One region of the Streptomyces sp. NPDC054047 genome, then DNA from elsewhere that is predicted to be linked to it. Evidence: riboswitches for the same ligand, from Rfam matches in the RefSeq annotation. Region 1 holds a riboswitch; each other region holds the start of a gene.

Region 1 (6,025 bases):
ACGCAGGAGCCAGCGGTAGGGCGTGGTGCCGGTCTCCTGCTGGAAGCGGCGCGCGAAGGTGCGCGGCGACATGTGCGCCCGCTCGGCGAGCCGCTCGACGGTGATGTCCGAATCCAGATGGCGCTCCATCCAGGCGAGCACCCCGCCCACGGTGTCGCACGCCGTGCGCGGCAGCGGACGCTCCACGAACTGTGCCTGGCCGCCGTCGCGATGGGGCGGTACGACCATGCGCCGGGCGATGGCGTTGGCGACCTCGGTGCCGTGCTCCTGGCGCACGATGTGCAGGCAGGCGTCGATCCCGGCCGCGGTGCCCGCCGAGGTGATCACGGGCCCCTCGTCCACGTACAGGACGTCGGGCTCGACCTTGGCGCGCGGATGGCGCACCGCGAGCTCCGCGGCGTGCCGCCAGTGCACGGCGCAGCGGCGGCCTTCGAGCAGCCCCGCCGCGCCGAGCACGAAGACGCCGGAGCAGACCGAGAGGACGCGGGCCCCGCGGTCCACCGCGCGGCGCAGGGCGGCGAGCAGATCCTCGGGGTAGTCGCGGTCCACGAACGACTGGCCCGCGGGGACCGCGATGAGATCGGCCTCCTCGAGCCGGTCGAGGCCGTGCGGAGTGGTGATCGAGAACCCCGCGTGGTTGCTCAGCGGCCCGTCCTCGGCGGCGACCACCGCGAAGTCGTACAGAGGAAGGCCCTCGTCGCTCCGGTCGAGGCCGAACACCTCGCAGACGACGCCGAGTTCGAAGGGGTTCACGCCGTCCAGCAGCGCCACGGCCACGTTCTTCAGCATGTCCGTCAGTCTGCCGCAGGAGTGGCAGTAAGTCGATGGTGTGTGGCAGTGCTGCCACTGCCGTCGCCGTCCGGCGCGCAGGACAGTGAGGACATGAACGCATTCCTCGGATACGCGACCGTCCTGACCGTCCTCCTCCTGCTGGCCGCACCCTCGCTCGTCGGGTACCTCCACGACCGCCGGATCGACCGCGAGCTGCGCGAGGCGGAACGCGCCCCGCGCAGCCAGGACGGACTAGAAGTCGTCGTCGAAGGAGACCGAACCCTCGACCGCGACCTGGTAGGCCGAAGGACGCCGCTCGAAGAAGTTGGTCAGCTCCTGGACACCCTGGAGCTCCATGAACGAGAACGGGTTTGACGAGCCGTAGACCGGCGCGAACCCGAGCCGCTGGAGGCGCTGGTCGGCGACGCACTGCAGGTACTCGCGCATGGAGTCGGTGTTCATGCCGGGCAGGCCCTCACCGCACAGGTCGCGCGCGAACTGCAGCTCGGCCTCGACGGCCTCCTTGAGCATGTCGGTGACCTGCTGCTCCAGCGCGTCGTCGAAGAGCTCCGGCTCCTCCTTGCGGACGGTGTCGACGACGTCGAAGGCGAAGCTCATGTGCATCGTCTCGTCACGGAAGACCCAGTTCGTGCCGGTCGCCAGGCCGTGCAGCAGACCGCGCGAGCGGAACCAGTAGACGTAGGCGAAGGCACCGTAGAAGAAGAGCCCCTCGATGCACGCGGCGAAGCAGATCAGGTTCAGCAGGAAGCGGCGGCGGTCCGCCTTGCTCTCCAGGCGGTCCATCTTCTCGACGGAGTCCATCCAGCGGAAGCAGAACTCGGCCTTCTCGCGGATGGAGGGGATCTCCTCGACCGCGTCGAAGGCCGCCGCGCGGTCCTCCGGGTCGGGCAGATAGGTGTCGAGCAGCGTCAGATAGAACTGGACGTGCACGGCCTCCTCGAAGAGCTGACGGCTCAAGTAGAGCCGCGCCTCGGGGGAGTTGATGTGCTTGTAGAGCGTGAGCACGAGGTTGTTGGAGACGATCGAGTCGCCGGTCGCGAAGAACGCGACCAGGCGGCCGATCATGTGCTGCTCGCCGGGCGAGAGCTTGGCGAGGTCGGCGACGTCCGAGTGGAGGTCGACCTCCTCGACGGTCCAGGTGTTCTTGATCGCGTCCCGGTAGCGCTCGTAGAAGTCGGGGTAGCGCATGGGGCGCAGAGTCAGCTCGAAGCCCGGGTCGAGGAGGTTCTTCTCGGCGTTGGTGGTGGAGCTCATTACTGGCAGGCCTCGCAGGACTCGGGGTTTTCCAGGGAGCAGGCGACGGCGTCTTCGGCCGATGCCTGGGCGGGTACGGGGGCGGGCTCGGCGGCTTCGGTGCGGCCGGCCGCCGCGCGGGCGATGCGGGTCGCCGGGCGCGAGCGCAGGTAGTACGTGGTCTTCAGGCCCTGCTGCCAGGCGTACGCGTACATGGAGGAGAGCTTGCCGATGGTCGGCGTCTCCAGGAACAGGTTCAGGGACTGCGCCTGGTCCAGGAACGGCGTGCGCGCGGCGGCCATGTCGATCAGGCCGCGCTGCGGGATCTCCCACGCGGTGCGGTAGAGGTCGCGGACCTCGGCGGGGATCCAGCTGAAGCCCTGCACCGAGCCGTTGGCCTCGCGCAGCGCCTCGCGGGTCTGCGCGTCCCAGACGCCGAGCCGTTTGAGCTCCTGCACCAGGTAGGCGTTGACCTGGAGGAACTCGCCGGACAGCGTCTCGCGCTTGAAGAGGTTGGAGACCTGCGGCTCGATGCACTCGTACACGCCCGCGATGGACGCGATCGTGGCGGTCGGCGCGATGGCGAGGAGCAGCGAGTTGCGCATGCCGGTCACGGCGATGCGCTCGCGCAGCGCGGCCCAGCGCTCCGGCCAGGTCAGCTCGACGCCGTAGTGGTCGGGGTGCAGGACGCCGCGCGCGGTGCGGGTCTTCTCCCAGGCGGGCACCGGTCCGTTGCGCTCGGCGAGGGTCGCGGACGCCTCGTACGCGGCGAGCATGATCCGCTCGGCGATGCGCGTGGAGAGGGCGCGCGCGGCGGGGGAGTCGAAGGGCAGCTTCAGCTGGAAGAAGACGTCCTGCAGACCCATCGCGCCCAGGCCCACCGGACGCCACCGGGCGTTCGACCTGCCGGCCTGCTCGGTCGGGTAGAAGTTGATGTCGACGACGCGGTCGAGGAACGTGACGGCGGTGCGGACGGTCTCGTCGAGCCGCTCCCAGTCGATGTCGCCGGCGGCGGTGTCCACGAAGGCGCCGAGGTTCACCGAACCCAGGTTGCAGACGGCCGTCTCGCCGTCGTCCGTCACCTCCAGGATCTCCGTGCAGAGGTTGGAGGAGTGGACCGTGTGGCCGGGCTCCGCCGTCTGGTTGGCGGTGCGGTTGGCGGCGTCCTTGAACGTCATCCAGCCGTTGCCGGTCTGCGCCAGGGTGCGCATCATCCGGCCGTAGAGGTCACGGGCGGGGATGGTCTTGCGGGCGAGCCCGGCGGCCTCGGCCTTGCGGTAGGCGGCGTCGAACTCCTCGCCCCACAGGTCGACGAGCTCGGGCACGTCGGCGGGCGAGAACAGCGACCAGTCCTGGCTCGCGGCGACCCGGCGCATGAACTCGTCCGGGATCCAGTGCGCGAGGTTGAGGTTGTGCGTGCGCCGCTGGTCCTCGCCCGTGTTGTCGCGCAGCTCCAGGAACTCCTCGATGTCGGAGTGCCAGGTCTCCAGGTAGACCGCGGCGGCGCCCTTGCGGCGGCCGCCCTGGTTCACGGCGGCGACGGAGGCGTCCAGGGTCTTGAGGAACGGCACGATGCCGTTGGAGTGGCCGTTCGTGCCGCGGATCAGCGAGCCGCGGGCGCGGATGCGGGAGAACGAGAGGCCGATGCCGCCCGCGTGCTTGGAGAGGCGCGCGACCTGGTGGTAGCGGTCGTAGATGGAGTCCAGCTCGTCCAGCGGGGAGTCGAGGAGGTAGCAGGAGGACATCTGCGGGTGCCGGGTGCCGGAGTTGAAGAGCGTCGGCGAGGACGGCAGGTAGTCCAGGCGGCTCATCAGGCGGTACAGCGCGGCGACTTCGTCCACCGAGCGCAGGCTGTCGTCTTCGGCGAGGCCGCTCGCGACGCGCAGCATGAAGTGCTGCGGGGTCTCGATGACGTGCCGGGTGATGGGGTGGCGAAGGAGATAGCGGCTGTGCAGGGTGCGCAGGCCGAAGTAGCCGAAGCGGAAGTCGGCGCCGTCCTCCAGGGCGGCCTCCACGAGACCGTCCAGGTGCTCGGCGTGGTCGGTGACGAACGCGGCGGTGCGGTCCGCGATCAGTCCCTCGCGGTGCCCCACGGCGACCGAGTCGGAGAAGGAGCGCACTCCCTGCGACGCGGCCTCGTCACGGATGCTGAGGCTGAGGAGCCTGGCCGCCAGCTGCGAGTACGTCGGGTCCTCGGAGATGAGCCCCGCGGCGGCCTCGGTCGCCAGCTCCCGCAGCTCCGCTGTGCTCTCTGCGTCCCCCCTGGCCGAGCGGCCGCGCAGCGCGGCGGCGGCGACTCTGCCGGGCTCGGCGTCGGGGAGATCGGCGGTGAGGTCGGTCAGGGTACGCAGCAGCGCGGTTCCTGGGCCGTCGGTGGTCTGCTGACCGCCGGTGGTCTGCGCTGACGCAGGTTCGGCTGGCGCGATGGTCACGGAGCACTCCCTCGCTCGGCTCGGAGCCTTGAGGAGGGCAGGAGTGACACACGGGGCGGCCGCCCAGGGCAGGGCCGCGCTCCGCGTCCACCAGCCCATTCCACGAGGCCCGGACGTCGTTGGCACCCGGACCGGTCGGAACGGGTGCGCTGTCGACAGGTCATCGGACTTGCGAGCACGACAAATGCGTACTCATACACCGTTGCGGGACAGTTCCGGACTTGCACCGGATTCCCCTGCGGCGACAGCGAGCACGAGCATACATCTTGTGCTGGCTCTGAGCCGCAGCCCCACATCTTGTGTCGGCGTGCGTATCCCCTAGGGTGGCGCCGAACTGATCGTCGAACAGGGGGAGACGGCGTGCGAGGACGGGGCGCGGGCTGCGCGGCGGTACTCCTGATGGTGCTCGCCGGGTGCGGCGAAGGTGAGGAACAGGTGCCCTCGGCGGCGGGTGTCGACGGCGACGTCGATCCCGGCAGGCGCTTCACGGGCGCCGAGCTGAAGTCGGCGCTGCTCCCGGCGAAGGCCACCGGCCCGCGGGCCAAGGCGACCGACGTCGGCACGGGCGGCTTCAACCGGGGCTACGGGGGCGGTGACTGGGGCGCCTGCGATCCCGGCGACGAGGCGAGTGCGGAGCTGTCCGGCATGCGGGGAGCCAGCGCCGGCCAGACGATTCTTCCCTTCCCCGGCGCGATCGCCGACGAAGGGGACCCCGTGCTCTCCCAGACCCTGGTCTCGATGCCGGACGCGCGGGCCGGGCGCCATGTCGAACTGCGCCGGCAACTCCACAAGGCGTGCCCCAGTGTCACCGTCGACACCGACGCGGCCCCGGTGGTGGAGCACCACGCGGTCGATGATCTGCCGGACCTCGGCGACGAGGCGATCCTCGAGAGCAAGCGGTACGAGGGGGGCGACGACCACGACGCGGAGACTCGGCACTACAAGGTCGAGGTACGGGTCGGCGGCGTGCTCGTCCTGGTGGACGCGGGCCCGCACAAGGACCGGGCGATCTCCTTGGCGACCAAGGCGGCGGCGCGGGTCCGGACGGAGCTCTACAAGGCCTCGTAGGGCGGTACGTACGACAGCGGGCCGCCGGATTTCTCCGGCGGCCCGCGTCACGTACGTACAAGAACAGGCCCGTACGAGAACAGGCTCAGTGCCCGCCCGGCGCCCCCACCGTGGCCGGCGGCAGCTCTTCCACGACGCCGGGGTCGCCCACGTCCGCGGTGTAGTCCCCGGGAGAGGTCTCGTCGATGCCGTCAGGGGCCTTCATGGCGCGCAGGACGAACGTCATGACCACCGTGACCACCACGTTCAGGACGAATGCCGTGAGTCCGATGTAGCCGATCTCGCCGATGCCGGGGATCTCGTCGGACGAGCCGCCGAAGTGCTTCTGCGTCGGCGACGCGACGCCGTACGCGGCGACCGTTCCGTAGACCATGCCGACCGCCCAGCCCGCGAGCAGCGCCCAGCGGTGGAACCACCGCGTGAACAGGCCGCCGACCAGCGCGGGCATGGTCTGCAGGATCCAGATGCCGCCCAGGAGCTGGAAGTTGATCGCGACCGTC
Region 2 (6,025 bases), on a different contig from region 1:
TCGGTCCGCTCCTCGGCGCGCTGTTGCTGTCCGTGGACTTCCGCACCGTGTGCCTGGCCGGGGCCGGGGTCTTCGTCCTCGTCCTGGCCGGGCACCTGTGGCTGCTGCCCCAGCGCATCCCCGGGCGGGAGCGGATCCGCGTACGAGGAGGCGTGGGCGAGATGCTGCGCAACCGGCGTTTCCTGGCGGTGTGCGGGGCGTACGGCGCCTATCTCCTGGCGTACAACCAGCTCTATCTCGCCCTCCCGGCCGAGGTGGAGCGCACGGCGGGGTCACAGGCGCCGCTTGCCTGGCTCTTCGCCCTCTCCTCGATCCTGGTGGTGACCACGCAGCTGCCGGTCACCCACTGGGCCGCGGGCCGGCTCGACCAGCGGCGCTCCATGGCCGCCGGGCTCGTGCTCATCTCCGTCGGGTTCGCCGTCGTGGCCCTCGCGCGGCCTGCCGCCTGGACGGGTGCGGCCGGGCTGCTGCCCGCCGCCGGGTTCGTGGTCCTGCTCACGCTCGGGCAGATGCTGGTCGCCCCGGCCGCGCGCGCCTGGGTCCCCGATCTCACGCGTGACGGCAGGCTCGGCCTGTACACCGGCGCCATGTCCTCGGTGTCCGGTCTGATCGTCCTCGCGGGCAGCGCCGCGACCGGCTCGCTCCTGGACGCGGGACTGCCGCCCTGGGTGCCGTGGCTCGCGCTCGCCGTGGTCCCGCTGCTGGCCGTGGCGCTCCTGCCCGGCCGCACCCCGGCCCCGGCCCGGTCAGCCGGCTGACGCGCCGGGCATCGCCGGAGCCGTGAGGGCCGCCAACTCCTCGGGGGTGCGCGGCCCTTCGCCCGCCCCGGCCAGCAGGCCCTTGGTCCGCAGCAGCTCCGCGACGGCGATCCCCCACGGCAGGCGAAGGCCCGCCTGTGCCAGGAGGTCGCGGTGGGCCAGCATCTCCGCGACCGGCCCCGTGCGCACTCCCGAGGGGGTGAGCAGCGCCGCGTCGTCCGCCCAGCGCAGGGCCAGGTCCACGTCATGGGTGGCCATGACCACCGTCGTCCCTGCGTCCCGCAGGCCTTGCAGCGTGGTCAGGAGGCGTTCCTGTCCGTCGGGGTCGAGCCCGGCGGTCGGCTCGTCGAGGATCAGTACGCGCGGACGCATCGCCACGGCTCCGGCGATGGCCGTCCGCTTGCGCTGGCCGTAGGAGAGCAGATGGGTGGGGCGGTCCGCCAGGGCGCTGATGTCCAGCGCGGTCAGCGCCTCGGCGACCCGTGCCCGCACCTCGGCATCGGACAGCCCCAGGTTGAGCGGCCCGAAGGACACGTCCTGCTCGACCGAGGCGGCGAACAACTGGTCGTCCGGGTCCTGGACGACCAGCTGAACGGTGGTGCGCAGCCGGGTCAGGCCCTTGCGGTCGTACGTCACGGGCGTGCCCCCGAGCGTCAATCCGCCCCGGTCCGGGCGCAGTCCGCCGCTGAGCAGCCGCATGAGGGTGGTCTTGCCGCTGCCGTTGCGCCCGAGCAGCGCGAGAGCGCGCCCCTCGGTGACATCGAAGTCCAGGCCGCTGAGCACGGTGGGCCCGTCCTCGTAGGCGTAGGAGGCGGCGCGCAGAGCGACCAAGGACTCGCCCGGTTCGCGAGGAGCGCTCGGCTCGCTCATGGAAGAAGCCTTTCCAGTACGAGGGTGAGGGCCACCAGGCCCGTGAGGAGTACCGCGCTGACGGCCACGAAGCCGCGGGAGATCCGGGCGTCGGGCACGAGCACCCGCAGCGTCCCGTCGTAGCCGCGCCCGGCGAGCCCCGCCTGCAGCCGGCCCGCCCGGTCGAAGGCGCGCACGAACGCGGTGGCGCCGAGGCCGCCCAGCGAACGCCAGGTGGCGGCCCGGGTGGTGTGGCCCAGGCGCGCGGCCTGCGCCTGCCGGATCCTGCTCATGGAGTCCAGGAGCAGGAAGCTCATGCGGTACATGACGAGGGCCACGTCCACGACCGGCGCCGGTACGCCCGCCTTCACCAGGCGGGGCAGCAGGTCCGACATGGGCGTGGTGAAGGCGAAGAGCAGGACGCCGAGCGAGGCCGCCGACGTGCGCAGGAGCAGACCGCCCGCGCGTGCGGGGCCGCCGTCGGCGAGCGTGACGAACCCTTCGGGGCCGCCGAGTTGCACGATCAGGGTCAGGGCGCCGGTGACGCAGAAGCCGAGCGGCACGCGGTAGGCGCGCCACAGTTTGCGCGGCGGCACACCGGCGGGCCCGAGCAGTACGGCGAGCGCGGCGACCAGGACCAGGGCGGCACCCGGCCAGGGCGGCAGAGAGACGGCGAGGACGGTGAAACCGAGGCCGAGCACGGCCTTGTCCACGGGGTGGCGGCGGCGCCAGCGACTGCTGTGCGCCGCCGCGTCGATGGGCAGCACGCGGGGTCAGACCTGCTCGGTCTCGGCCCGGGCGCTCTCCCCGTCGGCGGTCCGCTCCGTGGCGGCCTTCCCGGCTGTGGCGGCCTTCTCGGCTGTGGCGGCCTTCTCGGCCAGTGCGAGCTCGGCGCCCTGGCGGCGTCCCTTGCGCAGACCGAAGTAGTACGCGAGGACGCCCGCGCCCAGCGCCGCCTGAAGGGCGAAGAGCGCGGACTCGATCTCCCCGGAGGGGGGTTCGTACAGCGGCGAGAACCAGGGTTCGTAGTCCGGCTCGATCTCGGTGATCGCGGTCTCGGCCTGGGCGTCGGCCCCGGCGAACGGCTCCTTCTCGTCGTCGCCGAGACCGAGCGCCAGCGGCAGCACGGCGAGCGCGGCGACGATGAGGAGGAGCAGAGTGTTGATCTTCGCGTTGCGGCTCATCAGGCGCTGGCCCCCGTCTCCGTCTGCTTCTCCGTCGTCACGTTCTTCTCTGCCGTCACGTTCTTCTCTGCGGTCACGGCCGCTGACGACTTGCCCCGCAGCAGGACGCCGAGCCGCGTGAGCTCGCCCTTGCTCGACTGCACGAGCAGCCGCATCACCACGACGGTGAGCAGGCCCTCGCTGACGGCCAGCGGGATCTGGGTGACGGCGAAGATGCCGCCGAACTTGCCCAGGGCGCCGAGGAATCCGCTGCTCGGGTCGGGGAACGCCAGGGCCAGCTGGACGCTGGTGACGCAGTACGTGGACAGGTCGGCGACGAAGGCGCCGAAGAACACGGCGACCATGAGCGGCACGTCGTACCGCTTCAGGAGGCTGTAGACGGCGTATCCGGCCCATGGCCCGACGATCGCCATGGAGAACACGTTGGCGCCGAGCGTGGTGAGCCCGCCGTGGGCCAGCAGCAGCGCCTGGAACAGCAGCGTGATGGTGCCGAGGACCGCCATGATCGGCGGCCGGAACAGGATCGCGCCGAGGCCCGTGCCCGTCGGGTGCGAGCAACTGCCCGTGACGGAGGGGATCTTCAGTGCGGAAAGGACGAAAGTGAAGGCGCCGGATGCGCCCAGGAGCAGGGTGCTCTCCGGGTGCTCCTTGACCTCACGCGTCAGGGAGCGGACTCCGTGGACGACGAACGGCGCGGACGCTACGCCCCAGGCGATCGCGTGCGCCGGCGGGAGGAAACCCTCGGCTATGTGCATGGCTAAGCAGACCCTCTCCAGCACCTCGTGGATGGACAACGCGCCTTGGCCGGTCTCCTGGCTGACGGGTCGTACCGACCGGACTCCGCCTTCCCGGGTGCGTGAGCACCCAGTGGCTGCCGCGAGGGCTGGAGCCGGACTTCCCGATCACAGTGGCGAGGGCCGCACCGGCATCACACCGGATTTCCCGAGCACCAAGGCGTGGTGACCCTAGTGCTCGATCGAGCCTCCTGACAACTTGCGGGACCGCCCCGGCTGTGGCACGCGCGAGCGCACACGACCAGGGCGTACGCCCCTGGTCAGCCCATGTGCCTCGGCCGTGCGCGCCCCGTACGCGCGAGGTTCAGGAGGGGCGGGGCCATCGATCGCGCGAGGGTCCTGGAGCTGATGGCGGACCGCCCCGCCGCCGTGTCTCACCTCACGGTCCGGAATGTGATCAGTACTGCCCAAGAGGCCGGACCACCCCTTAGCCTGACCGGTGCAGCTGGTTCGCCCTGTCCGCCAGGCAGGAGCGTCGTAAGAGGGAACCCGGTGGGAATCCGGGACTGCCCCGCAGCGGTGAGTGGGAACGACCGCCGTCATGAGCACTGGATCCGAGCGCGGATCCGGGAAGCGACGGCCAGTAGGAACTTGTTTCGGCAGGTGTGCCCGCGAGTCCGAAGACCTGCCCGTTGCCCGTACGTGACCCCTCACGTGCGGACATCCCGGTGACCTCGTGGGCGGGTCGGCGTCGGATCAGGTGGAGCAGCCGCAGGCGCGCGTTCGGTCCATCCAGTCCGTCATCCCTTCGCGTCCGTGTCCCGTCCCCGGGATGCTCAGGAGTCATCTCGCGAAGGAGATTTCCGTGACAGCGAAGTCCGCAGCCGCGGCAGCACGGTCCACCGTGTACGGCTACCCCCGCCAGGGCCCCGACCGGGAACTGAAGAAGGCCGTCGAGGGGTACTGGAAGGGCCGCGTCACCGCCGACGCCCTCCGGGACACCGCGGCGCAGCTGCGCCGGTCCACCTGGCGGCATCTGGCCGACGCCGGCATCGACGAAGTGCCGACCGGCGACTTCTCGTACTACGACCACGTCCTGGACACCAGCGTCATGGTCGGCGCGGTCCCCCAGCGGCACCGCGAGGCCGTCGACACCGATCCGCTCGACGGATACTTCGCGATGGCCCGCGGCACCCAGGACGTGGCGCCGCTGGAGATGACCAAGTGGTTCGACACCAACTACCACTACCTCGTACCGGAGCTGGGCCCGGACACCGTCTTCACCGCCGACTCGGCCAAGCAGGTCGCCGAGCTGAAGGAGGCGATCGCGCTCGGCCTCGCGGCCCGCCCGGTCCTCGTCGGCCCGGTCACCTATCTGCTGCTCGCCAAGCCCGCGCCCGGCGTGGCCGCCGGCTTCGAGCCGCTCACCCTCCTGGACCGTCTGCTTCCCGTGTACGCCGAGGTCCTCGCCGACCTGCGCGCCGCGGGCGCCGAGTGGGTGCAGCTCGACGAGCCCGCCCTGGTCCAGGACCGCACCCCGGCCGAACTCAACGCCGCCGCGCGCGCCTACCGCGACCTGGGCGCCCTCACCGACCGCCCGAAGCTCCTGGTCGGCTCCTACTTCGGCAGGCTCGGCGAGGCGCTTCCGGTGCTCGCCAAGGCACCGGTCGACGGCCTCGCCCTGGACTTCACCGAGGCCGCCGCCAGCCAGCTCCAGGACCTCGCCGCCGTCGGCGGTCTGCCCGGCAAGCGTCTTGTCGCGGGCGTCGTCAACGGCCGCAACATCTGGATCAACGACCTGGAGAAGTCGCTGTCCACCCTGGGCACGCTCCTGGGCCTCGCCGACCGGGTCGACGTCTCCGCGTCCTGCTCCCTGCTGCACGTCCCGCTGGACTCCACCGCCGAGCGGGACATCGACCCGCAGATCGCCCGCTGGCTGGCCTTCGCCCACCAGAAGACCGCCGAGATCGCCACCCTTGCCCGCGGCCTGGCACAGGGCACGGGCGCCATCGCGGCCGAACTGTCGGCCAACCGCGCCGACTTGGCGTCCCGCTCGGGCTCCGCCCTCACCCACGACCCGGCCGTACGCTCCCGCGTCGCCGCCGTCACCGAAACCGACGCCCGCCGCGCACATGCCTACCCGGAGCGGGCGGCGGCCCAGCGGACGCGGCTGGGCCTGCCGCAGCTGCCCACGACCACCATCGGCTCGTTCCCGCAGACCGCCGAACTGCGCACGGCACGGGCCGACTTGCGTGCGGGACGTATCGACACCGCCGGGTACGAGGAGCGCATCAAGAACGAGATCCGCGAGGTCCTGGCCTTCCAGGAGAAGGCGGGCATCGACGTCCTGGTGCACGGCGAGCCCGAACGCAACGACATGGTGCAGTACTTCGCCGAGCAGCTCACCGGCTACCTCGCCACACAACACGGCTGGGTCCAGTCCTACGGCACCCGCTATGTGCGCCCGCCGGTCCTGGCAGGGGACATCTCGCGGCCCGAG
Region 3 (6,025 bases), on a different contig from region 1:
GCGGGACGAACTGGTCTCCGCCTTCGCCGCCGCCGGGATCGCCGACCGGCTGCACCTGGCCTGATACTCAGCCCGCCCGCAGGAAGCGGATCGACGGGCGCGGCTTCCCGTCGCCCTCGTCCGCGAGCGTCGTCACCACCGCCCGCACCCCGTACACCTTCGCGATCAGCTCCTCCGTGATCACCTCGGCCGGTGTGCCCGCCGCGTAGGCCACACCTTCGCGCAGGACCAGGACCTGGTCGCAGAACATGGCGGCCAGGTTCAGGTCGTGCAGGGCGATCACGCTGGTCAGGGGGAGGTCCGCCACCAGGGCGAGGAGGTCGAGCTGGTGCTGGATGTCCAGGTGGTTGGTCGGTTCGTCCAGGAGGAGTTCCCGGGGGGTCTGGGCCAACGCCCTTGCTATCTGGACCCGTTGGCGCTCACCGCCGGAGAGCGTGTGCCAGGACTGGGTGGCGCGGTCGGCGAGGCCCGTGCGGGCCAGGGCCTCGCGGACCGCCTCCTCGTCCTGGGGCGTCGCCCCCGACCACGGCCTGCGGTGCGGGATGCGGCCCAGCCGTACGACCTCCCGCACCGACAGCTCGACCTGCGTCGTGGCGTCCTGGTCCACCACCGCCACCCGGCGGGCCACCGTGCGGCGGCCCACGTCCCGCAGCGGCCGGCCGTCCAGGGTGACCACTCCCGACGCCGGGGCCAGGACCCCCGCCAGGATGCGCAGGAGGGTGGACTTGCCCGAGCCGTTCGGGCCGAGGAGGCCGACCGTGGCTCCGGGGGGCGGGGCCAGGGTCACCCCGTCGATGATGAGGTGGCCCGCGGCGGTCCTGCTCACCCGGTCGGCACGCAGGCCCGGTTCCGCGTTCGAAGCAATGCTGTCCTTCATCCCGTACGTCACGTCGGCCGTCACGCCGTCCTTCATCCCGTACGTCACGCCGTCCCTCATGTCGTCTTCCGCGTCCGGTAGAGGACCAGGACGAACGCCGGTACGCCGATCAGGGACGTCACCACCCCCACCGGCACCTCCTGCGGGTCCAGGACCGTGCGGGCCAGCGTGTCCACCCACACCAGGAACACCGCGCCCGCGAGCGCGGTGACCGGGAGCAGCCGCGCGTGCCCGGAGCCGACCAGGGCGCGGGCCGCGTGCGGCAGGACCAGGCCCACGAAGCCGATGGCGCCCGCGCTGCTGACCAGGGCCGCCGTCAGCAGGGCCGTGATGGAGAGCAGGATCAGCCGGGTACGGGCCACATGGACCCCCAGCGTCGCCGCCGCGTCCTGGCCGAACACGAATGCGTCCAGGGTGCGGGCGTGCGCCAGGCAGACGGTGAGCGCGAGGACGAGGACCGCCCCGCACATCCAGACGTCCGTCCAGCCCACCCCGCTCAACGAGCCGAGCAGCCAGAACAGGACGCTCCGCGTCGTCTCCGCGTCGCCCGACGTCAGGATCACGAACGAGGTGAGCGCGGAGAAGAGCTGCATCGCCGCCACCCCTGACAGCACCACTCGGTCGGTGCTTCCGCCCAGGGTGTGGCTGAGCAGCAGGACGAGGGCGAACGAGACCACGGCGCCCACGAAGGCGCCCGCCGAGATCGACACCACTCCCCCGCCGACCCCCAGGACGACGATCGCGACCGCGCCCGTGGAGGCCCCCGAGGAGACGCCGAGCACGAAGGGGTCGGCGAGCGGGTTGCGCAGGAGGGACTGGAGGACCGTCCCGCAGACCGCGAGGCCCGCGCCGCAGACCGCCGCGAGCAGCGTGCGCGGCATGCGCAGGTTCCAGACGATGCCGTCCCGGATGGGCGTCAGCGTCGCCTCGCCCCAGCCGAGGTGGGCCGCCACCGCCGACCACACGTCCGGTACGGAGATGTCGGCGGGGCCGATGGTGACGGCCACCGCCACGGAGAGGGCCAGGGCGGCGAGGCCCGCCGTCCAGAGCAGGGTCTGCCGTATGCCGCCCGGGAGGGCTCGCGTCACTTGGCGAGCCCGAACTCGCGCAAGGCGTCGGCTACTTGCTCCACGCCGTCCACCGTGCGGATCGTCGGGTTCATGGCCTGGCCGCTCAGCAGCACGTACCGCTTCTTCTTCACGGCGGTCAGGTTCTTGGTGACCGGGTTGGACTCCAGGAACGCGATCTTCTTCTTCGCGCTCTCCGCGGTCTGCGACCTGCGGGTGAGGTCGCCGATGACCAGGACGTCCGGGTCGCGGTCGGCCACCGTCTCCCAGTTGATCTGGGGCCACTCGTCGCGGGTGTCGTCGAAGACGTTCTTCGCGCCGAGCTCGCGGGTGATGATGCCCGGCGCTCCGCAGCAGCCCGCGATGTAGGGGGCGTCGGAATTGGCGAACCAGTAGAGGAGCGAGGCGTCGGAGGCGTCCATCGCCTTGGTCGCCTTCGCCACCCGGTCCTTGAGCCGCGCGATCAGGCGTTCGCCGCGCTTCTCGACGCCGAACGCCTTGGACAGGTCGCGCACCTCGCCGTAGACCGTGTCCATGGTCAGCGTCTTGTCGCGGCGGCCGTCGCCGTCGCCGCTGTTGTCCTTGCCCGCGCAGTCGGAGGGCGAGACATAGGCGGGTACGCCGAGCTCGGCGAACTTGGCGCGGTCGGCGACGCCGCCCTTGCTGACCGTCGCCTCGAAGGACGCGGTGACGAAGTCCGGTTCCTGGGCGAGGACCTTCTCGAAGGAGGGGTAGCTGTCGGCGAGCCGCTCGACCTTGGCGTTGTCCTTCTCCAGGCCCTCCAGGACCGGGTCCGTCCAGGTCCCGGTGCCGGCCATGCGGTCCGCGAGGCCGAGGGAGAGCAGGATCTCGGTGGAGCCCTGGTCGAGGGAGACCGCCCGCTGCGGCGGCGCCTTGATCTCCGCCTTCTTTCCGCAGGAGGTCAGGGTCAGTGGGTAGCCGGCGGCCTTCTCGTCCGAGGTGGAGGCCGACGAGCCGGAGCCGCCGCAGGAGGTCAGCGTGGCCGAAAGGGCGACGCCGAGGAGAAGGGGCATACGTACACGACGGGCTGTGGAGGACACACGATCCCTTGAGTCTCACGGCTCATACGCGGAGCCTGGCCTGCTTCGTCACCTCCGCCGCCCGGTGCGCGGGCGAAGGTGCCAGCAGGTCTTCGGACTCGGGGATCGGCCGTGCGGGGCGCCTTCCCAGGCGTCCGTGGACGCCCAGTGGCCGTGGCCCCGCCCGTTCCCCCTCACCGCTGCGCGTCAGTTCCGGATTCGCACCGGATTCCCTGGCCCTGGTGTGGGTTGACTGGCGCTCGCAAGCTATCACGCAGGGTCAGGACGGCTGACCGGGCCTCGGTGCGCCGCGGTAGGTGCCGAAGGACCATTTGTTGCCCTCGGGGTCGGCGATCGCGAACTCCCTGCTGCCGTACGGCTGGTCCTCGATCTCGCGGACGATCTCGACCCCGGCGGTGCTGAGCCGCTGGTAGAGGTCGTCCACGTGGTCGGTGACGACATACGCGCCGAAGGTGCCCGGTTTCAGGCACCAGCCCTGGGACTTCTCGTCGTACGAGCCGAGCATGATCGCGCCGCCCTCGGGCCAGTCGAGCTCGGCGTGGGCCACGCGGTCGCCGTCCTCGTAGACGGCGGTGCGCAGGAAGCCGACGGTGCCGACCAGGAAGTCGATCAGGGCGGGGGCATCGTGGGCCTGGAGCGTCGGCCAGACGTCGGGCGCGCGCCCGGCGGAGGTGGACTGGGGCTGCTGTTGCTTCTCGGTGGTGTTCATGGCTCCTACTCTTCGCCTCCGCCATGGCTCCCGGCTTGGATATTCCGGCACTCTTCGGCCAGCCAGCCGCTGGGGCTGACGCCGGTGTACTGCCGGAAGTCCCGCACCAGGTGGGAGTGGTCGTAGTAGCCGCAGTCGGCGGCGACACGGGCCAGGTCGGGGGCGGCGCCCGCGGCGACGAGGCGTACGACGGCGTTGCGTGCGCGCTGGAAGCGCATCAGGCGGCCCGCCTGCTTGGGGCTCAGGCCCGTCTCGGCGCGGAAGAGCGTGGTCAGGCGGCGTTCGCTGAGCGCGACGTGCCGGGAGAGGCCGTGCAGGGTGCCGACGCCCCGGTGCCGGGCCAGCCAGGCCCAGGCCTCGGCGACCTCGGGGCGTACGGTTCCGCCGGATTCCTCGGCCGCGCGCTGCCTCAAGTAGGCCGACAGGAAGGCGAATCGCTCCTCCCAGCCGCCCTGCTCGCACAGCATCTCCCGTACGTCGGCGGCGCTGCGGCCCATCACCTCAGCGCCGGGCGTCACCAGCTCGTCCGCGAGCTCCGACGCCGGTACGCCGAACAGGGCGCGGGCGGCGAGCGGGTGCACGGCGAGCTGGATGCCCGCCTCGTGCTCGGGCCGCACGACGTAGGCCGGGGACTGGTGCAGGCCGCCCAGGACGATGTCCGTGCGGTCGGCGTCGGGGCCGCCCGCCTGCTCGGGGCTCGCGCCGCTGACGACGGGGCCGTCCAGCGAGAAGATCAGCGTCAGGTACGGGGACGGCAGGCCGCGGTGCAGGCCCGGCCGCTCCCCCTCGGTGCGGTAACCGACGGCGGACACCACCATGCCGTCGAGCCGCGGAGCGGCCCGCACGAACTCCGGGGAGACGGTCTCCATGCCTTCCAGTATGCGATGGGCGGGCCCGAGAGGCAGGCCCCGAGGCCCGGCGAACGTCCGATGCGGCTACCCGCGCAGATGCGTCCCATGCCCCCTGCGTCCGGTGATGTCGATCATGGGAATCCGCGGTCCGACCTCATACGATGACCCGCCGCTCCGGACGGGGCGCAGACCGCTCTCAGGGGGCACAGAAACATGGCAGTAAAGGCAAAGAGCAAGCTGGCCGTACTCGGCACGGCGGGCGCGCTCACCGCGGCCGTCCTGGCGGGGACGGCGCTCTGGCCCAGCACGGACGCGACGGCCGCGGACGCCTCCGCGCGGAGCACGAGGACCGCGGCCGAGCTGAAGCACTGGCCCGAGCCGGTCGCGAAGAAGCTGGGCAAGGTCATCGCGGAGAACGGCCACAAGGGCGCGTACGCCGTCTTCGACGCGGACAACACGACGTACCGCAACGACCTGGAGGAGTCCCTCCTGCCCTTCCTGGAGATGAAGGGGGTGCTGACCCGCAAGTCGATGGACCCGTCGCTGAAGATCATCCCCTTCAAGGACACGGCGAAGCACAAGGAGAGCCTCTACAGCTACTACAACCGGCTGTGCGAGGTCGACGACCAGGTCTGCTACCCGTGGGCCGCGCAGATCTTCTCCGGCTTCACACTCAAGCAGCTCAAGGGGTACGTCGACGAGCTCCTCGCCCACGACAAGCCGATCCCCGCCGAGTACTACGAGGACGGGAAGCTGACCAGGACCGAGGTCGAGGCGCCGGAGTTCTTCACCGGCATGCAGGAGCTCTACAAGTCTCTGCGCAAGCACGGCATCGAGGTCTACGTGGTGAGCGCGGCCAGCGAGGACCTGGTGCGCATGGTCCTTGCCGACCCCAAGTACGGCTACGCCGTGAAGCCCGAGAACGTCATCGGCGTCGGGCTGCAGCTCAAGGACCGCAAGACGGGCGAGGTCACCAGCTCCCGCAAGGAGATCGCGGAGGGCCGCTTCGACGAGAAGAAGCTGGCGGGGCGTGAGCTGACGCCGAACCTGTGGGCGCCGCTGACCTGGTTCCAGGGCAAGCCCGCGGCCATCAACACGTACATCGACGAGTGGAAGAAGCCCGTCCTGGTGGCCGGCGACACCCCGGCGAGCGACGGTCCGATGCTGTTCCACTCGGCAGACGTGGAGCACGGCGGGGCGCGGGTCTGGGTCAACCGCAAGGACTCGTACATGAAGCAGCTGGACGGCATGAAGCGGAAGAACGCCGACCGGCAGCGGGAGCTGGGCCAGAAGGTGACCGCGGACAAGCGGTGGCTGACGGTGGTCCCGGACGAGATCCGCTAGTCGTCGTCCCGGCCTCCGGCGTCCACGACGCCGGAGGCGATCGCCTCGGTCAGTGCCGCGTGGTCCTGGGCGTTCTGCGCGGCGTAGCGCAGCGCGAAGTCCGCTATCGCACGGTC

Evidence for each region. A riboswitch is a leader RNA that binds a small molecule or an ion and turns the genes downstream of it on or off. The one in region 1 is predicted to bind cobalamin.
Region 2: another riboswitch for cobalamin. It lies ahead of metE (5-methyltetrahydropteroyltriglutamate--homocysteine S-methyltransferase); the one in region 1 lies ahead of ACZ6ZP_RS27570 (ribonucleoside-diphosphate reductase subunit alpha).
Region 3: another riboswitch for cobalamin. It lies ahead of ACZ6ZP_RS02465 (ABC transporter substrate-binding protein); the one in region 1 lies ahead of ACZ6ZP_RS27570 (ribonucleoside-diphosphate reductase subunit alpha).

What each region holds. Positions count from the first base shown of each region.
Region 1 covers NZ_JBVJKV010000008.1:199,056-205,080, forward strand. The annotation lists gene ACZ6ZP_RS27560 (helix-turn-helix domain-containing protein) at 1-789, opposite strand, end outside; gene ACZ6ZP_RS27565 (ribonucleotide-diphosphate reductase subunit beta) at 1,024-2,046, opposite strand; gene ACZ6ZP_RS27570 (ribonucleoside-diphosphate reductase subunit alpha) at 2,046-4,457, opposite strand; cobalamin riboswitch at 4,595-4,718, opposite strand; gene ACZ6ZP_RS27575 (hypothetical protein) at 4,818-5,525, shown strand; gene mctP (monocarboxylate uptake permease MctP) at 5,611-6,025, opposite strand, start outside.
Region 2 covers NZ_JBVJKV010000006.1:244,037-250,061, reverse strand. The annotation lists gene ACZ6ZP_RS23465 (MDR family MFS transporter) at 1-758, shown strand, start outside; gene ACZ6ZP_RS23460 (energy-coupling factor ABC transporter ATP-binding protein) at 747-1,628, opposite strand; gene cbiQ (cobalt ECF transporter T component CbiQ) at 1,625-2,374, opposite strand; gene ACZ6ZP_RS23450 (energy-coupling factor ABC transporter substrate-binding protein) at 2,381-2,791, opposite strand; gene ACZ6ZP_RS23445 (energy-coupling factor ABC transporter permease) at 2,791-3,546, opposite strand; cobalamin riboswitch at 3,577-3,760, opposite strand; cobalamin riboswitch at 4,015-4,232, shown strand; gene metE (5-methyltetrahydropteroyltriglutamate--homocysteine S-methyltransferase) at 4,391-6,025, shown strand, end outside.
Region 3 covers NZ_JBVJKV010000001.1:525,861-531,885, forward strand. The annotation lists gene ACZ6ZP_RS02450 (MBL fold metallo-hydrolase) at 1-64, shown strand, start outside; gene ACZ6ZP_RS02455 (ABC transporter ATP-binding protein) at 68-877, opposite strand; gene ACZ6ZP_RS02460 (FecCD family ABC transporter permease) at 934-1,965, opposite strand; gene ACZ6ZP_RS02465 (ABC transporter substrate-binding protein) at 1,962-2,978, opposite strand; cobalamin riboswitch at 3,072-3,257, opposite strand; gene ACZ6ZP_RS02470 (VOC family protein) at 3,265-3,714, opposite strand; gene ACZ6ZP_RS02475 (AraC family transcriptional regulator) at 3,720-4,583, opposite strand; gene ACZ6ZP_RS02480 (HAD family hydrolase) at 4,779-5,909, shown strand; gene ACZ6ZP_RS02485 (DUF2252 domain-containing protein) at 5,906-6,025, opposite strand, start outside.